DNA from 3 places in the Franconibacter pulveris genome. Region 1 is predicted to be linked to each of the others. Evidence: predicted binding sites of a transcription regulator. Region 1 holds the regulator's gene; each other region holds the start of a gene.
What was found. Region 1 encodes LexA, which represses DNA repair genes until DNA is damaged. Its sites were predicted from a motif close to TNCTGTATGTACATACAGNA; they were not measured.
Positions count from the first base shown of each region.

Region 2: a site for LexA is predicted at 2,151-2,170, ahead of mutH (DNA mismatch repair endonuclease MutH). Genes of this name have one in related genera too.
Region 3: a site for LexA is predicted at 3,216-3,235, ahead of dinG (ATP-dependent DNA helicase DinG). Genes of this name have one in related genera too.

Region 1 covers NZ_CM165555.1:353,586-359,958, forward strand. The annotation lists gene ubiA (4-hydroxybenzoate octaprenyltransferase) at 1-642, shown strand, start outside; gene plsB (glycerol-3-phosphate 1-O-acyltransferase PlsB) at 688-3,114, opposite strand; gene ACU4F7_RS01765 (diacylglycerol kinase) at 3,247-3,615, shown strand; gene lexA (transcriptional repressor LexA) at 3,728-4,336, shown strand; gene dinF (MATE family efflux transporter DinF) at 4,420-5,754, shown strand; gene ACU4F7_RS01780 (CsbD family protein) at 5,972-6,181, shown strand; gene zur (zinc uptake transcriptional repressor Zur) at 6,270-6,373, opposite strand, start outside.
Region 2 covers NZ_CM165555.1:3,777,085-3,783,457, forward strand. The annotation lists gene ptsP (phosphoenolpyruvate--protein phosphotransferase) at 1-1,173, opposite strand, end outside; gene rppH (RNA pyrophosphohydrolase) at 1,186-1,716, opposite strand; gene mutH (DNA mismatch repair endonuclease MutH) at 2,401-3,087, shown strand; gene ACU4F7_RS17795 (TerC family protein) at 3,159-3,872, shown strand; gene ACU4F7_RS17800 (YgdI/YgdR family lipoprotein) at 4,001-4,219, shown strand; gene ACU4F7_RS17805 (NADP(H)-dependent aldo-keto reductase) at 4,357-5,397, shown strand; gene lplT (lysophospholipid transporter LplT) at 5,444-6,373, opposite strand, start outside.
Region 3 covers NZ_CM165555.1:1,462,292-1,468,664, reverse strand. The annotation lists gene ybiB (DNA-binding protein YbiB) at 1-957, opposite strand, end outside; gene dinG (ATP-dependent DNA helicase DinG) at 1,016-3,202, opposite strand; gene rhlE (ATP-dependent RNA helicase RhlE) at 3,642-5,081, opposite strand; gene cecR (transcriptional regulator CecR) at 5,320-6,000, shown strand; gene hlyD (secretion protein HlyD) at 5,997-6,373, shown strand, end outside.

The DNA of each region.
Region 1 (6,373 bases):
GTAAAGCGCACGGCAAACCGACCGCTGCCGAGCGGCGCGGTAACGGAGAGAGAAGCGAAAAACCTGTTTGTGGTGCTGGTGCTTATCTCCTTCGCGCTGGTGCTGACGCTCAACCTGATGACCATCCTGCTCTCTGTCGCCGCGCTGGCGCTGGCGTGGATGTATCCTTTTATGAAGCGCTACACGCATCTGCCGCAGGTGGTGCTGGGCGCGGCGTTCGGCTGGTCTATTCCGATGGCTTTTGCCGCCGTGAGCGAAACCGTGCCGCTTAGCTGCTGGCTGATGTTTCTCGCGAATATCTGCTGGGCTGTGGCCTATGACACCGAGTACGCCATGGTCGATCGTGATGACGATGTGAAGATAGGGGTGAAATCCACCGCTATTCTGTTTGGTCAGTACGATAAATTGATTATTGGTCTGTTGCAGATAGCCGTACTGGCGCTGATGACCGCGATTGGTTGGTTGAATGGCCTGGGCGGTGCATTTTACGCTTCCGTGGCGGTGGCGGGCGTGCTGTTTGTTTATCAGCAGAAGATCATTGCCGGTCGCGATCGCGACGCCTGTTTTAAGGCGTTTCTCAATAATAACTACGTAGGCCTGGCGCTGTTTGTGGGGCTGGCGGTGAGTTATTTACGATTCTGACAGGCGAGGCGTGAAATAAAAAAAGGCGGGTTTCCCCGCCTTTTTTTATTCGCCAGCCTGTGCGGCGGCGCTCTCAATCGTTAACCGTACGTCGGAAGTCATCAACTCCGCCAGCAGCTGGTAAACCTTCATGGTTTCCGCCGGCTCGGCATCGCCGGTATCGCTGATGTAGCCTTCGTCACGCAGCGTCAACACCAGCGTGGAGAACACGGCTTTGTCGAAAAACTCCGGCGCGTTGATACCGTGCAGCACCGACAGACGCTGGGCCACGGTGCGGCTCTCTTTTTCAAGCGTGCCGCGGTTGATAGAGGGGTTAGCGCTCAGCAGCCAGAAGGTAATCGCATAGCGTTGCAGCGTCTCGCGCACGCCCGCCGCCAGCAATTGCATGGTGCGTGAACGCGCCGGGTTGAGCTGCACTTCCGCCGCTTCTTCGACAATCAGCCCCTGGCGCGCCATTTCCGCGACCAGCGCATCGGTCACCGCCTGCACTTCCGTTGTCTCCCAACGCAGGAACAGCTCCGCCTTGAGAAGCGGGTAGAGCACTTCTACCTGACGCTGCAACGCTTCACGGCTGATACGGCGGTGTTGGGTGATAATCGCCGCCAGCAGCGAAGGCAGCACCAGCATGTGCATGATGTTATTACGGTAATAGGTCATCAACACCGCCTGCTCGCGCGGCAGAATGATGATATCGCCGATGGTGTCTTTCTCTACCTCGAACTTGTTCATCTGCAGCGCGTGATCGATAAGCGCGCTGGCGCTGGCGTCCGGGACGGTGGAGTCGCCGGAATAAGGCACGTTGCGCAGCAGATCAAGGTAGCATTCCAGCTGTTCAGTAAGCTGCTCGCGGGTCAGCGAGCGCTGGCGGGAAGCGAGCAGGGCGGTGCAGCAAAGGTTCATGGCGTTGGCCGCCCCGGCGTTGTTGATTCGCACCATCAGCTTCGCGGCGATATCGTTAACCGTGGGGGTAAGCCAGGCCGGGCGCACCGCCTCGATCGGGTCGATAGCGTCGCGCCATTCCGGCACGCGCTGGTTAAGGTAGGTCATCAACGGCATTGGCTCGCCGAAGTTAACGTACCCCTGGCCCAGATTACGAAGCTTGCTTAAGCCACGAAGCATCTGCAGCAGGTTCTCTTTCTCTTTCGTGGCGCCGCGCAGTTCTTTGGCGTAAGTGCCCACTTCCATGACATGCTCGTAGCCGATGTAAATCGGCACCAGCGTAATGGGACGAGAGCCGCCGCGCAGCATCGCCTGGATAGTCATCGACAGGGTGCCGGTTTTCGGATCCAGCAGACGGCCGGTGCGCGAGCGCCCGCCTTCCACAAAGTACTCTACCGAATAGCCGCGGCTGAACAGCTCGCCCAGGTATTCACGAAAGACGGTGGAGTAGAGCTTATTGCCTTTAAAGGTGCGGCGGATAAAGAACGCCCCAAGGCGGCGGAAAATCGGCCCCGCTGGCCAGAAGTTAAGGTTAATGCCGGCGGCGATATGCGGCGGCACCAGACCCTGGTGATAAAGCACGTAGGAGAGCAGCAGATAGTCCATATGGCTGCGGTGGCAGGGCACATAGACGATTTCGTGACCGTCATGGGCCAGCTGGCGCACGCGTTCGGCGTTATGAACATTAATGCCCTGATAAAGCCGGTTCCAGGTAAAGCCCAGAATACGATCGGAGACGCGAATCATCTCATAAGAGAAATTGGCGGCGATCTCTTCCATCAGCGCCACCGCGTTCTGCTGCGCTTTTTCGTGGGAGATTTTCTTGGTGCGCGCTTCGTCTTCGACCGCGCGAGCGATGGCTTTTGAGGCCAGCAGCTTATTGAACAGATCCTGGCGCGCCGGCAGACGCGGGCCTACCGCCGCCAGACGCTGGCGGGCGAAATGCATGCGCGCCACGCGGGCAAGCTTCTGCGCGATGGTTTTATCGGTGCCGTGCTCTGTCGCCATGCGGCGCAGGGATACCGGCTGCGAGAAGCGAACAAAGCTATCGCGGCCAAGCCAGGAGATAGCGAAAAACTTTTGTACGCCGTTAAGCAGGCGCAGCGGCGGGTTTTCTTCGCCTTTCTCACGCCCCGGCGCGCGGCCGAACATCACCGATACCGGCACCATCTGCACGTCGAGACCGGCATTGCTGCGATGCAGATCCAGGTACTCGTGAAACAGCTTGATGGACTCTTCTTTCGGCGTGTACCAGGTGAAAACGCGCGGGCCGCCGTGAATAAAGATGTAGCGGGGCAATTGCGTGCCATCGATTTCCAGCGGTTCTAACGGGTCCGGTAAATCGTGGGCCAGACACTGGGCGCGCAGCGTTAACAAATCCGCTTTGGAGTTGTACGGCAAGACGTACATGATGGGACGAGAGGTATCAAGCCCCAGCTCGGCGCAAGGATCCGCCGGAATAGACTTGCTTTTTACCAGCATACTTAATGGTAAATTCAGTAATTTGTAGTACATTCGTGGCCAACCGGACATAAACGATGTAAAGCCTCTGGTTAATAATGCAATGGCGCCGTCAGAATAGCAGAAACGATGCGGAATTTCTGTGGTGCTTCGTTGTTGAGCGCAATAGCATTGACGCTGATAAATCAAAAAGGTTTCTTTTTCATGGCCAATAACACCACCGGACTCACCCGAATCATTAAAGCGGCAGGCTACTCCTGGAAAGGAATTAGCGCGGCATGGAGGAATGAGGCGGCGTTCCGCCAGGAAGGCGTGGCGACAATACTCGCCATACTTATCGCCTGCTGGCTGGATGTCGACCCAATTACCCGCGTGCTGCTGATTGGCTCCGTTTTGCTGGTGATGATTGTGGAAATCCTGAATAGCGCTATCGAAGCGGTGGTTGACCGCATCGGGCCTGAGTTCCATGAGCTTTCCGGCCGCGCCAAGGATATGGGTTCGGCGGCGGTGTTGCTGGCGATTATCCTTGCCCTTATCACCTGGGTCACGCTGCTGTGGCAGCATTTGCGATAAGTTTTCCAGAATTGGCCGCGCTGGCGCGCTTTTTTGCGGGTAAGGTGGTTTCAAAATCGCCTTTAGCTGTATATACTCACAGCATTCACTGTATATTCACCCAGGGGGCGGAATGAAAGCATTAACTACCAGGCAACAAGAGGTGTTTGATCTCATTCGGGATCATATCAGCCAGACCGGCATGCCGCCTACTCGTGCCGAAATCGCGCAGCGTCTGGGGTTCCGTTCGCCCAACGCGGCGGAAGAGCATTTAAAAGCGCTGGCGCGTAAAGGCGTTATTGAAATCGTTTCCGGCGCTTCCCGCGGCATTCGTCTGTTGCAGGAAGATGAAGAGGGCCTGCCGCTGGTGGGGCGCGTCGCCGCTGGCGAACCGCTGCTGGCGCAGCAGCATATCGAAGGCCACTACCAGGTCGACCCTTCTCTCTTTAAGCCGAGCGCGGATTTTCTGCTGCGCGTTAGCGGCATGTCGATGAAAGACATCGGCATTATGGATGGCGATCTGCTGGCGGTGCATAAAACGCAGGATGTGCGTAACGGCCAGGTCGTGGTGGCGCGTATCGATGATGAAGTCACCGTTAAGCGCCTGAAAAAGCAAGGCAACACCGTCGAGCTGCTGCCGGAAAACAACGAATTCAAACCTATTGTGGTTGACCTGCGCGAGCACACCTTCTCTATTGAAGGGTTGGCCGTAGGGGTCATCCGCAACGGCGAATGGCTTTAACGCTCGCCTGATTGATAAACACACCGCAACGCAGCGCCCCTCGTTGCGGTTTTTTTTATCTTCTTTTCTCAGACTGCGTCCCCATGCCTTTTTTCTCACAGACTGACCGCGCGCTCTGGCGGCTTGCGCTGCCGATGATTTTCTCCAACATCACCGTTCCCCTGCTGGGCCTCGTCGATACGGCGGTCATAGGCCATCTTGACAGCGCCGACTATCTGGGCGGCGTGGCCGTAGGCGCAACCACCACCAGCTTCCTCTTTATGCTGCTGCTTTTTCTGCGTATGAGCACCACCGGGCTGACCGCGCAAGCCTTCGGCGCTCAGGATCCTACCCGGCTTGCCCGCGCGCTGGTGCAGCCGATACTGCTGGCCGTGGGGGCGGGGCTGATTATTATGCTGTTGCGTACGCCGCTGATTGACCTGGCGCTGCATATTGTCGGCGGCAGCGAAGCGGTATTGATGCAGGCAAGGCGTTTTTTAGAGATTCGCTGGCTTAGCGCCCCCGCGTCGCTCGCCAACCTGGTGCTACTCGGCTGGCTGCTTGGCGTGCAGTATGCGCGCGCTCCAGTGATCCTGTTAGTTGTGGGAAACCTGCTTAACATCGCGCTCGATCTCTGGCTGGTCATGGGCTTGCATCTGAATGTCCGGGGAGCGGCGCTTGCCACCGCGCTTGCCGAGTACGCCACTTTCTTTCTTGGCTTGTGGATGGTAAAGGGCGTGCTGAACAGGCGCGGCATCGGCGTTTCAATGCTCGCCACGGCGTGGCGCGGCGAGTTTCGTCGCCTGCTGGCGCTTAATCGCGACATCATGCTGCGTTCGCTGCTCTTGCAGCTCTGCTTTGCCGCCGTAACCATTTTTGGCGCACGCCTTGGCAGCGAAGTGGTCGCAGTCAACGCCATCTTAATGACCTTTTTAACGTTTACCGCTTACGCGCTGGATGGGTTCGCTTATGCCGTCGAAGCGCATTCCGGGCAGGCTTATGGCGCGCGAGACGGAAGCCAACTGCTGGATGTCTGGCAGGCGGCGTGTCGGCAGGCGGGCATTGTGGCGCTGGCGTTTAGCCTCTGCTGGGCCTTTTTCGGCGAAACGGTTGTTTCACTGCTGACCTCACTGCCCGCCTTGCAGCAGCAGGCCGACAACTATTTGCCCTGGCAGGTCGTGCTGCCGATTATTGGCGTGTGGTGTTATCTGCTGGACGGTATGTTTATCGGCGCGACGCGCGCATCTGAGATGCGCAACAGCATGGCGGTGGCGGCGCTGGGGTTTGCCGTCACGCTGCTTACGCTGCCGTGGCTTGGCAATCATGGTCTGTGGCTGGCGCTGACCGTTTTTCTTGCGCTGCGCGGCCTGTCGCTTGGTTACCTCTGGCGAAAGCGCTGGCGAGAGCAAAGCTGGTTCTTGCCGACGAACCATCGTTAACCAGGTCAGGTAAGCGGGGAGCGCTACGCGGGGTTCCCCCCTCTTTTTTATGCCGCTGGTTTGTACGACTAAAGTCGACTCGATGGTTAAAAATTCTGAATCGGTCCGTCATCACCGCATCGCGAACTATAATAATAATCACGTCCAGCAGATATTAAGTATTCATCAGGACGTTGAATGGAGTTTCACTTACACGACCGAATAAGAGGACTTTACAATGAACAGAGACGAAGCCGGCGGTAACTGGAAACAGTTTAAAGGTAAAGTGAAAGAGCAATGGGGTAAATTAACCGACGATGATATGACCGTCATCGAAGGGAAACGTGACCAACTGGTAGGTAAAATCCAGGAACGTTACGGCTATGAGAAAGATCAGGCAGATAAAGAAGTTACGGACTGGGAAAGCCGTAATGATTACCGCTGGTAATCCAGCAAGCACCTCAAATGTGATACCCCTCTGAGGTTATCCTGCCCAGGTACAAGGACGTACCATCCCCGTTTTCTTCCCGGCGCTCTCAACGCGCTTTTTTCTTTATCACCACGCTGTGGTCATGCCCGCACTGTTCCGGATGACGGCACGCTTCTACTTCCACACAGGCCGCGCACAGACCATGCGCTT
Region 2 (6,373 bases), 1.3 Mb from region 1:
GCCGCGGTAGCCATCCACAACCAGCATGCGATGATGCAAAACAGAGGGCTGAATATCGGCGCCCATGACGGTTGGAATGCCAAGCGCGCGCACCATAATAGCGGCATGCGAGTTGGCCGCACCGTCGCGAACCACTACGCCGACCAGCCTGTCCTGCGGCAATTCGGCAAGCGTAGTCGCGGAGAGTTCATCAGCGACCAGAACGAAACGCTCAGGCCAGGTATTCGGCCCCTGAATGTTGTCATCAAGATGAAACAGCAGGCGCTGTCCGAGCGTTCGCAAATCACCGGCCCGCTCTTTAAGATAGCCATCGGTCAGGGCGGCGAATTGCTCGGCAAATTTTTCAATGACCTTTTTAACCGCCCACTCCGCGACCGAGCCTTTGTCGATTTCGCTATAAAGCTCCCGGCGAAGTCGGGCGTCGGAGAGAAGATGCGAGTAAAGATCGAAGATAGCCGCCGTCTCTTTCTGCGCGCCTGCGGCAAAGCGTTTGCTGTAGCGGCGAAACTCGGCGGAGGCCTCTTCCAGCGCCGCGGTGAGACGCTCGCGCTCCAGAGAAGTATCAAGCGTGGACGCTTCGTAGACCTGCTCCATCAAAGGCAGCGTGGTGTCCATCCACCCCTGCGCTATCGCTACCCCTGGCGAGGCGGGCAGCGCGCGAATGCGGGTCTGCCGATATTGGCCAAACAGCGCGGTAAGCTGAGATTGGGAGAGGATCGCCGCCATTTGTGTGGCGAGCGTAACGAGGAAGGACTCCTCGCTTTCATCATACTGGCGCAGTTCACGTTGCTGCACCACCAGCACGCCTAACAACTGACGACGCTGAATAATAGGCACGCCGAGAAAAGCGCGATACCGCTCTTCTTTAACGGCAGGAATATATTTGAAGCTGGGATGTTTCTGGGCATCCGCCAGGTTGATGGGCTCCGCAAGGCGTCCCACCAGGCCGACAATCCCTTCATCAAAGGCAAGCGCAACGGTGCGGCCGCGCGGTTTTTTAAGGCCGCGCGTCGCCATCAGGTAGTAACAGCGCCTGTCGTGATCGGCTAAATAAACCGAGCACACCTCGGTGTCCATCGCAAGACAGATATCATTAACCAGGATGTTCAGCGCCTCGCTAAGACGCGGGGCGCTGGCAACCTTCTCGACTATTTCTCGCAACCGGGTGAGCATAATTTGCGTGGCTTAACCTCTTTTACGTCGCCAGGCAGGAGAAGCGTTTCTCGGCGGCGCCGCTTCCTGCAAGGGCATCACTACGCTTGCGAACTCTTTCATCACCCGACGATAGACATCGCGCTTAAAGGAGACAACCTGACGTACCGGATACCAGTAACTGACCCAGCGCCAGCCGTCGAACTCAGGTGTGCTGCTGGTCTGCATATTGATATCGGTGTCGTTGCTCACCAACTGCAGAAGAAACCATTTTTGCTTCTGGCCGATACAAACCGGCTTTGTGTCCCAACGCACCAAACGTTTTGGTAATTTATAACGCAACCAGTTGCGGGTAGTGGCGAGGATGCGGACATCTTTTCGTTGTAAACCTACCTCTTCGAAAAGCTCGCGATACATCGCCTGTTCCGCCGATTCGCCAGGGTTGATGCCACCTTGCGGAAATTGCCAGGAGTGTTGGCCAAAACGCCTGGCCCACATTACCTGCCCCTGACGATTACAGATCACGATACCAACATTCGGGCGGTAGCCATCATCATCGATCACCGGACTACCTCAAAATAAACCTGGATAGTAACGATTGTTTCATACTCCTTTGTGACGGTAAACCACTCTGTTGGGCGCGACTTCAAGGAATAAACCTTGAATAACTCACAAAAATATGCCGACTTATAAACAGAGACGAGGCGCAAGCGGCCGTTTTATTCACTTTTTCTGTGGATATCACTGTGTAGAAGTAGCTAATTTCCCAGGGAAAACCCAGGACAATTCTGTCCCAGCCAAAAACAGCCATACGAATATAACCTTGTTTTTCAGCCAATTAAATAAATAACCCACCCTTCGCGCCTACAAAATGTGATGCACATCACGCTTAAGATCCTGGTGGTGATGAAAGATCGAGCAGAGCCGTTTTTATCCACAGATTGTGCCAATAAGTTAGTCACAGGCTGGCGAAAAAGTGCAAAAGCGGTTCGCGTCAAGGCTGTAAATCGAACCAGTAGTGGCTTCTTTTCACAGTTATCCCATTTTTCTGTGGATAACCCGGTGTAAGATCCTGTTCATTGTCAGTGACCAGATTGGGAAAACCCGTTTTTTGTCAGCCCGGAATTGGTTTTTTTATTTAAAATAACCATTACAATCAACAGGCTGCATATGTTGCTCACAGCGCGGTAAACTCTGTCCACAAGCGCTCTTTTTGCTGTTCATTTTTTAACCTAACGGAAAAGCACCATGTTGTCACTCTCTCCCCTTCGCCAACCGCCGGAAGATGAAGCGCAGCTGCTTGCGCAGGCTGGCCTGCTGGCAGGCATGACGCTGGGCGAACTCGCCGCCCTCGCAGGCTTGCCCATTCCACCCGATTTAAAGCGCGACAAGGGCTGGACAGGGATATTGCTGGAGTTATGGCTTGGCGCCAGCGCGGGCAGCAAGCCGGAGCAGGATTTCGCCGCGCTCGGCGTAGAGTTGAAAACCATCCCCATTGACCGTCAGGGACGTCCGCTGGAGACCACTTTCGTCTGCGTTGCGCCGCTTACCGGCAATTCCGGCGTGGTATGGGAAACCAGCCATGTGCGTCATAAGCTAAAACGCGTGCTGTGGATCCCGGTGGAAGGCGAGCGCGCGATCCCCCTCGCCGAAAGGCGCGTAGGCTCGCCGCTGCTCTGGAGTCCTTCGGCGCATGAGGAAGCGCAGCTTCGCCAGGACTGGGAGGAGTTAATGGATTTAATCGTGCTCGGACACGTTGAGCGCATCACCGCTCGTCACGGCGAAGTGTTGCAGCTTCGTCCCAAAGCCGCGAACAGCAAAGCCCTGACGGAAGCGATTGGCGCAAACGGTGAACCTATTCTTACCCTGCCGCGCGGTTTTTACCTGAAGAAGAACTTCACCGGCGCGCTGCTGGCGCGACATTTTTTGTTATAAAGAGATTAAATTTTTACCCTGCCGTGTTGGATGCATATAATTAGCGTTTTCTTTATAAGCAGGACTTTTAGATGTTATTTGCATGGGTAACAGATCCCAATGCCTGGCTGGCGCTCGGTACGCTGACGCTGCTGGAGATTGTGCTTGGGATCGATAATATTATTTTTCTCTCTCTGGTTGTGGCGAAACTCCCCAAATCACAGCAAGGCAAAGCCCGAAAACTGGGCCTTGCCGGCGCGATGATTATGCGCCTGGCGCTGCTGGCTTCCATCGCCTGGGTTATCAAACTCACCCAACCGCTGTTTACCGTGTTAGGGCAAGAGATCTCCGCGCGCGATTTAATTCTGCTGCTCGGCGGCCTGTTCCTTATCTGGAAGGCGAGCAAGGAGATCCATGAATCCATTGAAGGTGAAGAAGAGGGGCTTAAAACCAACGTCCACTCTTTCTTCGGCGCGATTTTCCAGATCATGCTGCTCGATATTATCTTCAGCCTGGATTCTGTGATAACCGCAGTCGGCCTTTCCGACCACCTGTTTATCATGATGGCGGCGGTCGTGATTGCCGTGGGCGTGATGATGTTCGCAGCGCGCCCGATTGGCGAATTTGTCGAGCGTCACCCTTCCGTCAAAATGTTGGCCCTTTCGTTTTTGATCCTGGTGGGCTTTACGCTGATGCTGGAAAGCTTCGAGATTCACATTCCTAAAGGCTATATCTATTTTGCGATGTTCTTCTCTATCGCCGTTGAAAGCCTTAATTTGATACGTAACAAGAAAAATCCCCTTTAATCTCAGGCGCTCCTTCGGGAGCGCTTTTTGATTTCCTTTAAGAATTGCCTGCTTTTTTGTCGCGCTTCGCTGGTATTTACTAGAATGACTACGTTAATCCATTCCATATCCATACGAGGCGAATAAAGATGAATAAATGGGCTGTAGTCATTTCCGCTGTGGGTCTGGCTTTTGCTGTTTCCGGCTGCAGCAGCGACTACGTTATGGCAACGAAAGACGGCCGTATGATCCTCACCGACGGCAAGCCGGAAGTAGACGATGATACGGGTCTGGTAAGCTACCGCGATCCGCAGGGCAACGAACAGCAAATCAACCGCGACCAGGTGTCACAAATCATTGAACGTTAACGTATAAAAGGCCAGTTTTTCCGCTGGCCTTTTCGTTTTTTGTGCGGCCTCCCCTTCCCCTTTTGGTCCCCCTCTGCCATGTTTATATTCCTTTGTCGGGAAGTGCCTGACACAGTCTAATAATAAGGAAGCCGGCTATGCATTATCACCGTATCCCTCATAGCTCACTTGAGATAAGTACGCTGGGACTGGGCACCATGACCTTTGGTGAGCAAAACAGCGAAGCCGATGCGCATGAGCAGCTGGATTACGCGGTAAGTCAGGGGATAAACCTCATTGACGTGGCGGAAATGTACCCCGTCCCGCCACGACCGGAAACGCAAGGGCTGACCGAAACCTATGTCGGCAACTGGCTGAAAAAGCGCGGCAATCGCGAAAAGCTGATCATCGCCTCCAAAGTGAGCGGGCCGAGCCGCAACAATGACAGCGGCATACGCCAGAACCAGGCGCTGGATCGCAAGAATATCCGTATTGCGCTGGATGAAAGCCTTAAGCGTCTGCAAACCGACTATCTCGACCTTTATCAGGTGCACTGGCCGCAGCGCCCGACGAACTGCTTTGGCAAGCTGGGCTACAGCTGGACGGAGGGCGCGCCTGCCGTAACGATCCTCGAAACGCTGGAAGCGCTGGCCGAATACCAGCGCGCCGGGAAAATCCGCTATATCGGCGTCTCGAACGAAACCGCCTGGGGCGTGATGCGTTATCTGCACCTGGCGGAAAAGCACGATCTGCCGCGTATCGTGACTATCCAGAACCCCTACAGCCTGCTTAACCGCAGCTTCGAAGTGGGTCTTGCGGAGGTCAGCCAGTTTGAAGGCGTTGAACTGCTGGCCTACTCCTGTCTCGCCTTCGGCACGCTGACCGGCAAATACCTGAACGGCGCGAAGCCTGCGGGCGCCCGCAACACGCTGTTCAGCCGCTTTACGCGCTACAGCGGTGAGCAGTCGCAAAAAGCGGTGGCGGCCTACGTAGATATCGCGAAGCGCCACGGGCTGGATCCAGCGCAGATGGCGCTGGCTTTTGTGCGTCGCCAGCCGTTTGTCGCCAGCACCCTGCTTGGCGCCACCACGCTTGAGCAGCTGAGAACCAATGTGGAAAGCCTGCATCTGGAATTAAGCGAAGAGGTCCTGGCGGAGCTGGAAGCGGTCCATCAGGTTTATACCTACCCGGCGCCGTAAAGCTGGGTCTGGTCTGTAAAAAAACCCGCCGGAGCGGGTTTTTTTATTACTGTTTGCGTCGCCAGAACCAGAGCCCGGCGATGGCCAGCGCAAAAATAGCGCCGAAGCCGACGCCAATGCCCACCACCGGGGCGCCTGCTTTTACCGCCAGGGAATAGAGCCCCAGCATCAGCAGCATGGCGGTGTTTTCGCCAAGATTTTGCACCGCTATCGCATTCCCTGCGCCTACCGAGCGCTTGCCGCGCTCCTGCAATAGCGCATTGAGCGGCACCACGAAAAAGCCGCCGAAAATGCCAATCAGCATCAGCAGCAGATAAGCGGGCAGCAGCGCCTGCTGGAGCGCGAACGCGATAACCGCCACGCCAATCAGGATGCCCGCTGGCATGCAGCGCGATACCGTTTCAAGCGTTACCAGCTTCGCCGCCGCACCCGCGCCAAGCACGATGCCGATCGCTACCATCGCGTTAAGGTAGGTCGGCGTGGCGTTATCGGTAATGCCGAGCGCCACCGGCACCCACAGCACCAGCAGGAAACGCAGCGTCACCCCCGCCCCCCAGAACAGGCTGGTGCCGACCAGCGAAAATCGCGTTTCGTCGTTTCGCCACAGCACCCGGCAGGCGTTAAAGAAGCTGCGGGTCATCGGCGTAAAGCGCCATGACTGCCCCGGGCGCGCCGGGGCAAGCTTCGGAATAAACAGGTTCGCCACTACCGCGCCGGCGTAGACCAGCGCGCAAACCGCCAGCGCCGCGCCGATGTGCCAGTCCGCCAGCACCCCGCCCGCCACCGAGCCGACAAGGATGGCGGCGATGGTGGACGACTCCATCAGGCCGTTGGCTTTTACCAGCCGGTCGCCGGTGGTCAGCTCGCCAAGAATGCCATACTTCGCGGGCGAGTAAGCCGCCGCGCCAATCCCCACCAGCGTATAGCCGATGAACGGATTAAAGCCAAGGCCGATAGCTGCCGCGCCAAGCAGCTT
Region 3 (6,373 bases), 1.1 Mb from region 1:
CGTCTCGTTGATTTTTATCCGCGCCGCGTCCATATCCGTCGCCTCTCCCGTCGCCACAAGGCAGCAGGCGAGCTGGGTTTTAATCGCTTCCGGCACCGGCTCAAGCCCGGCGGCGCAGCGCTCGGTCCAGCGCGCGGTCACTTCCGCCTCTTTCGACGCGGGCAAGGCTTCTACGCTGGTCTGGGCGTGACGTTCGCACAGCACCCGCTCGCCCGCCTCATCAATCCACGTTATCTGCGGGCAACGCTGCGGATTCGCATAAACTTCGCCTTCCGTGCCGTGCATCAGTAACGCGCGTCCGCCGATATCGGCAAAAAAGGCGGCGACCCGGCCAACATATTCCGGGTGTGAAACGCTGGAAAGCCGCAGCGCGCTGGCTTCAGCAAACGGCGTGGCGAGCTTCGCCAGCGTATGGGCGCTGTTGCGCACCCCCAGCCGCCAGCGCATGCCAAGCTGTTTTTCCAGCGGCGGACAGAGCGCGCTTACCGGAATATAAACAGGACGATGGCTTTCAAGCTTCGCCTGCGCCTGGCCTGCATGATGCGTTGCTTCAATGCCCATCAGGTTAAAGATGGTTTCCGTCAGCACCCGTGTCGGATCTTCGCTTACGCCATGCACCACCACCGGAAAGCCAAGCCGGCTTAGCAGCATCGCCAGCAATGGCGTCAGGTTCGCCTGCTTTCGCGCGCCGTTATAGCTTGGGATGACGACAGGCATGGGACGCGCTACCGGCGGCGTCAGGCGCCAGGTGTGCTGCTGCATCGCTTCATAAAAGCCGCGCATTTCGGCTTCGCCCTCGCCTTTAATGCGCAGCGCAATCAGGATGCCGCCCATTTCCAGGTCCGGCACCTCGCCGTTGAGCATATGGTTATAAAGGCTGCGCGCCGTATCGAGGTCGAGATCGCGGGCATGGTTTTTACCCCGGCCGATCTCTTTGATTATGTTGCGAAAATCCATAGCGTTTCTCCAGGCTGTCTGGGTAAAACTATAATCCGCGCAAATAAGATATCGCCAGCTATTTTTCTTTTCGCTTTCGACTGCCTTTTACAGGCGAACGCCGACGCGACGAACCGGCTTTCGTTTGCGGGCGCGGCAGGCTTTTCACTTCCGGCGCTTCAGGCTGTTCAATGGGGAAGACCGGCAGCGCGTCCAGCAAGCGCTTGCCGTAGCTTTTCGTCAGCAGACGGCGGTCATAAATCACCACTTCGCCCCAGCAGGCGTGGCTGCGAATAAGCCTGCCGACCTGCTGAATCAGGTTAAACGAGGCGGCAGGCAGGCTTTGCACTTCAAAGGGGTAGCGGTTGAGGCTTTTTAACCATTCGCCTTCCGTCACGACCACCGGACTGTCTACCGGCGGGAAGGCGATTTTATGGATGTGCACCTGGCTTAGCAGCTCGCCTTTTAAATCGAGCCCTTCAGCGAACGATTGCAGCCCCACCAGCACGCTGGTCTCGCCCTGCTCCACCCGTTTGCGGTGCAGCTCTACCAGCCGATAGCGCGGCTGATCGCCCTGCACCAGCAGCGTCAGGCGCAGGTCGGTCACGTAAGAAAGAAACGTCTGCATGGCGCGGTTGCTGGCGAACAGCACCAGCATCCCTTTATGCTCGCCCTTCGCCAGTTCGGCGCGGAAAAAGGCGGCCATCTCGGCGAGATGCAGCGCCTCGTGCTCCATCAGCGGTTCATGCTTCAGCCGCGGAATAACGATTTTTCCCTGCTCAATATGATTAAACGGCGAGTCGAGGCTCACAAACCTGTCGCCCGCTTTCTCTTTAAGCCCGCTCATCTCCTGCAACCGAGTAAAGCTGTTAAGCGAACGCAGCGTGGCGGAAGTCACTATCACATGCGGCACCTGCCGCCAGATAAGCTTTTCCAGCTGATCGCTAACGCGAATACCAACGCAGTGGAAGAAAATGTGCGGCTGCCCTTCCCGGGTTTCGCGCGTCACCCATTTCGTCACCGGCGCGCCGGAAGCCTGCGCCATCGCGGAGAGCCGCCACAGCTTGCTTTGCGCTTCAAAGTGTCCAAGCGCCCGGTTCATCTGCAACAGCACCCGATGCAGGCGCACAATGTCATGACTGCCGGTTTTCTCGCTCAGATCGTTTAAAAACAGCTCGGCAAGACCGCGCAGCGTGTCGGTGAGCTTCGCCAGCTGCTGGCAAATCACCATCACCTCTTCGGGCAGCTCGCCCATCGGGAAGCGGAACTCGCTCTCTTCGCCCGGCGGCAGATAAAGCGCGAGGATACGGTTGAGTGAAGCGATAAGCTCATAGACCTGTTCGCAGTGGTCCGCGAGACGCTCCGGCACGGCCAGCGGCGGCACGGTTTTCGGGCGGAATTGATCCATGCAGGTGGCGATGAGCTTGCAGAAAAGATCGAGCTGCAGACGGTTCCAGGGGGCGGTGATTTCCGCGCTCATCTCCAGCGCGTCGCGGGCGACATCCGGCAGATGGTGGCCTTCGTCCAGCACCAGCAGCAGGTTTTTCGGCTCCGGCAATACCGATTCGCTCTCCATCGCCGCCATCACCAGCGCGTGGTTGGCCACCACCACTTCCGCCTCCTGAATTTCGCGGCGCGCCACAAAGAACGGGCACTCCCGGTAGTATTGGCAGTTGCGGTTAAGGCAGCTCGCTTTATCGGTGCTGAGGCGCGCCCACAGGCCGTCATCGATAGCCTGATCGGTGTGGTCGCGCAGGCCGTCCCACTTGTAGCTGTCAAGGTCCGCCTTAAGCTTCGCGCAGCGCTGCTGCTCCTCTTTGCTGTTCGGCGTCAGCTCGTCGTCGAGAAACGCCAGCAGGTCTCCCTGGGCGGCGGTATCGGTGGAAAGCGCGGCGAGGTTGCGCGGACAGACGTAACGCCCGCGACCGAAGGCCGCGGTAAATTTCAGCTCCGGGATGATTTTGCGCAGCAGCGGCAAGTCTTTGCTGTAGATTTGATCCTGCAGCGCCACGTTCGCCGTGCTCACCACCAGCGTTTTTTGCTCGTCGCGAGCGATGGCGATGCCAGGGATAAGATAAGAAAGGGTTTTCCCGACGCCGGTAGGCGCCTCAATCGCCAGATGCCGCCCCTCATCGCCGCCGAGGGTTTTCGCCACTTCGGCAATCATCTGCCGCTGCGGTGGGCGCGGAATAAAGTCCGGGATCTGCTGCTGTAGCGCCTTATACCAGGCGGCGATTTGCGTTTTTTGCGTGCCAGAGAGGGCCATCGGGGAAACCAGATACTGTATAAACAGCCACTATTGTGGCACTTTTTCGCCCACGGCTGAACCCTTTTTTATTGGCGCCGAAGGTGCGGGTTTTCATTCTACTTCTCTGCGCAGAGGACTCGGGTGAGGAATATGTGAAGGCGGTGAAAGGTTCCGTTCGCCGCCGCGTCGCGTTAACCTGGAGTCGCGCATCCTGCGAATGTGTTAAGGGGGCTCGCCGCCCCCTTAACCATCCCGGCTCGCGGCAGAAAAGCAGCCGCGGAGGAAAAACCCTTCGCATTCGCGTCGGATTTTGGGGTTCGGGCTCTTCGTAGTGTGGGTCAGCGAAGCGCCACCCGCCCCTGCGCAGATAATTCCCTTATCCCCAAATGCAAAAAAGGTGGATGCGCGATGCGCACCCACCTTTTGCTGTCGACCGGGTTAACCGGTCCTTAACGCTTTACTCGCCGGACGGTTTGCGCGGCGCGCGGCGGCGACGAGCGCCTTCGCCGCCAGTGCGCGCGCCGTTGTCGCCCAGGCGACGCGGACGATCGCCTGCGGGCTTGCCTTCAGCGCCCTGACGGCGCGGGCGCTCGCCAGCTGGCTTTGCGCTTTCACCCTGCGGACGACGTGAACGTTCGCTTGCCGGTTTGGCGTTTTCTCCGCCTTCGCGGCGCTGCGGCTGACCGCGGCCGCCGCCCTGCCCCCGACCGCCGCGCTGCTGCTGGCGACCGTTGACGATAGGCTCCGCTTTGATGCTCGGGTCCGGCTCGAAGCCCGGGATCGCCAGGCGCGGAATTTCACGCTTGAGCAGGCGTTCGATGTCGCGCAGCAACTTATGCTCGTCCACGCACACCAGCGAAAGCGCTTCGCCGGTCGCCGCGGCGCGGCCGGTACGGCCGATGCGGTGCACGTAATCTTCCGGCACGTTCGGCAGCTCGTAGTTCACCACGTGCGGCAGCTCTTCAATATCCAAGCCGCGGGCGGCGATATCGGTCGCCACCAGCACGCGCAGGTCGCCGGACTTAAAGTCCGCCAGCGCCCGGGTGCGCGCGCCCTGGCTCTTGTTGCCGTGAATGGCGGCAGAGCGAATGCCGTCTTTGTTGAGCTGTTCGGCAAGGTGGTTGGCGCCATGTTTGGTACGGGTAAAGACCAGCACCTGCTGCCAGTTTTCTTTGCCGATAAGGTAAGAGAGCAGCTCCCGCTTGCGCTTCTTATCAACAAAATGCACCTGCTGCGACACCTGCTCTGAGGCGGTATTGCGCCGAGCCACTTCCACCTCTTCCGGGTTGTGCAGCAGCTTTTCCGCCAGCGCTTTAATGTCGTCGGAGAACGTAGCGGAGAACAGCAGGTTCTGGCGTTTAGCGGGCAGCTTCGCCAGCACGCGGCGAATATCGTGGATAAAGCCCATGTCGAGCATGCGGTCCGCTTCATCGAGCACGAGAATTTCCACGTGGTCGAGCTTCACCGCGTTCTGGTGTTCAAGGTCAAGCAGACGGCCCGGGGTCGCCACCAGCACATCCACACCGCCGCGCAGCTTCATCATCTGCGGGTTGATGCTCACGCCGCCAAACACCACCAGCGAGCGAATGTTGAGATATTTACTGTAATCGCGAACGTTTTCGCCCACCTGCGCCGCCAGCTCGCGGGTCGGGGTGAGGATCAGCGCGCGCACCGGGCGGCGGCTTTTAGCGTGCGGTTCATTCTGGGTAAGACGCTGCAGCAGCGGCAGCGTAAAGCCCGCCGTTTTACCGGTGCCGGTCTGGGCGCTCGCCATCAGATCGCGGCCGGACAGCACCACCGGGATCGCCTGGCGCTGAATGGGGGTCGGTTCGTGGTAGCCCTGTTCGGCAACCGCGCGAAGAATTTCCTGGCTTAAACCAAGTGAATCGAAAGACATATCTATTCCTGACTCGTCCCGACCGCAGAGGGTGTAGTTTCAGGGAGTCGAATGGCCGTCTGGCCGGAGCGGGACACAAACCACAATGTCGTGAAGGGCCGGAGTGTAGCAGTTTTTGTGAAGTACCGCATAAATTCTCATGCTTGCACCGCCTCGCAAAATAATTCGCTGGCGCTGGACGACGAATAAATCTTATACATAATCTTAATCAATCGATTGATTAACTTTGTGGTGCCCTATGAATAATTCCTCTTCGCCCTCCACCCAGCGCGGAGAACAGGCGCGAAACCAGCTTATCGCCGCCGCCATCGCTCAGTTTGGCGAATACGGTCTGCACGCCACCACGCGCGACATCGCCGCCGCTGCGGGGCAGAATATCGCCGCCATTACCTATTACTTCGGCTCGAAAGAGGATCTCTACATGGCTTCGGCGCAGTGGATAGCGGATTTCATTAGCCGCAACTTCCGCCCTCAGGCCGACGCCGCCGACGCGCTGCTTCGCCAGCCCGCGCCGGAGAAAGCCGCCATACGCGCCCTGATAGACGACGCTTGCCGCCAGATGATTCGCCTGCTGACGGCCGACGAAACGCTAAACATCAGCAAATTTATCTCCCGCGAACAGCTCTCCCCCACGCCAGCCTATCAACTGGTGCATACGCAGGTTATTTCCCCGCTGCACGAACATTTCACCCGGTTAATCGCCCGCTATACCGGCTGCGATGCGCAGGCCACCGAAACCATTTTGCACACCCACGCGCTGCTCGGCGAGATTCTGGCGTTTCGCCTTGGCCGGGAAACGATCCTGCTGCGTGCGGGCTGGACACAGTTTGATGAAGAGAGAGCCGCGAGCATTCACCGGGTGGTGGCGCGCCATATTGACTGGATTCTTGATGGCCTGACGCAAGGAGAGAAACCATGAAGAACAGAAAGCCGCTGTGGCTAATTTTGCTTGCGCTAGCCGTGCTGGCGGCCGCCTGGGGCGGCTGGCGCTGGTATGAGAGTCGACAGCGCGAGACGCTTACGCTATACGGCAACGTGGATATCCGCACCGTCAACCTGAGCTTTCGCGTCGGCGGGCGGCTTAGCGCGCTGGCGGTAGATGAAGGCGATACGGTAAAAGCCGGGCAGTTGCTTGGCGAACTCGACAAAGCGCCGTATGAAAACGCGCTGTTGCAGGCCGAAGCCAATGTCGCCACCGCCCAGGCGAAATATGAACTGGTGATGGCCGGCTACCGCGCGGAAGAGATAGCCCAGGCCGCCGCCGCGGTGCGCCAGGCGCAGGCCGCCTACGA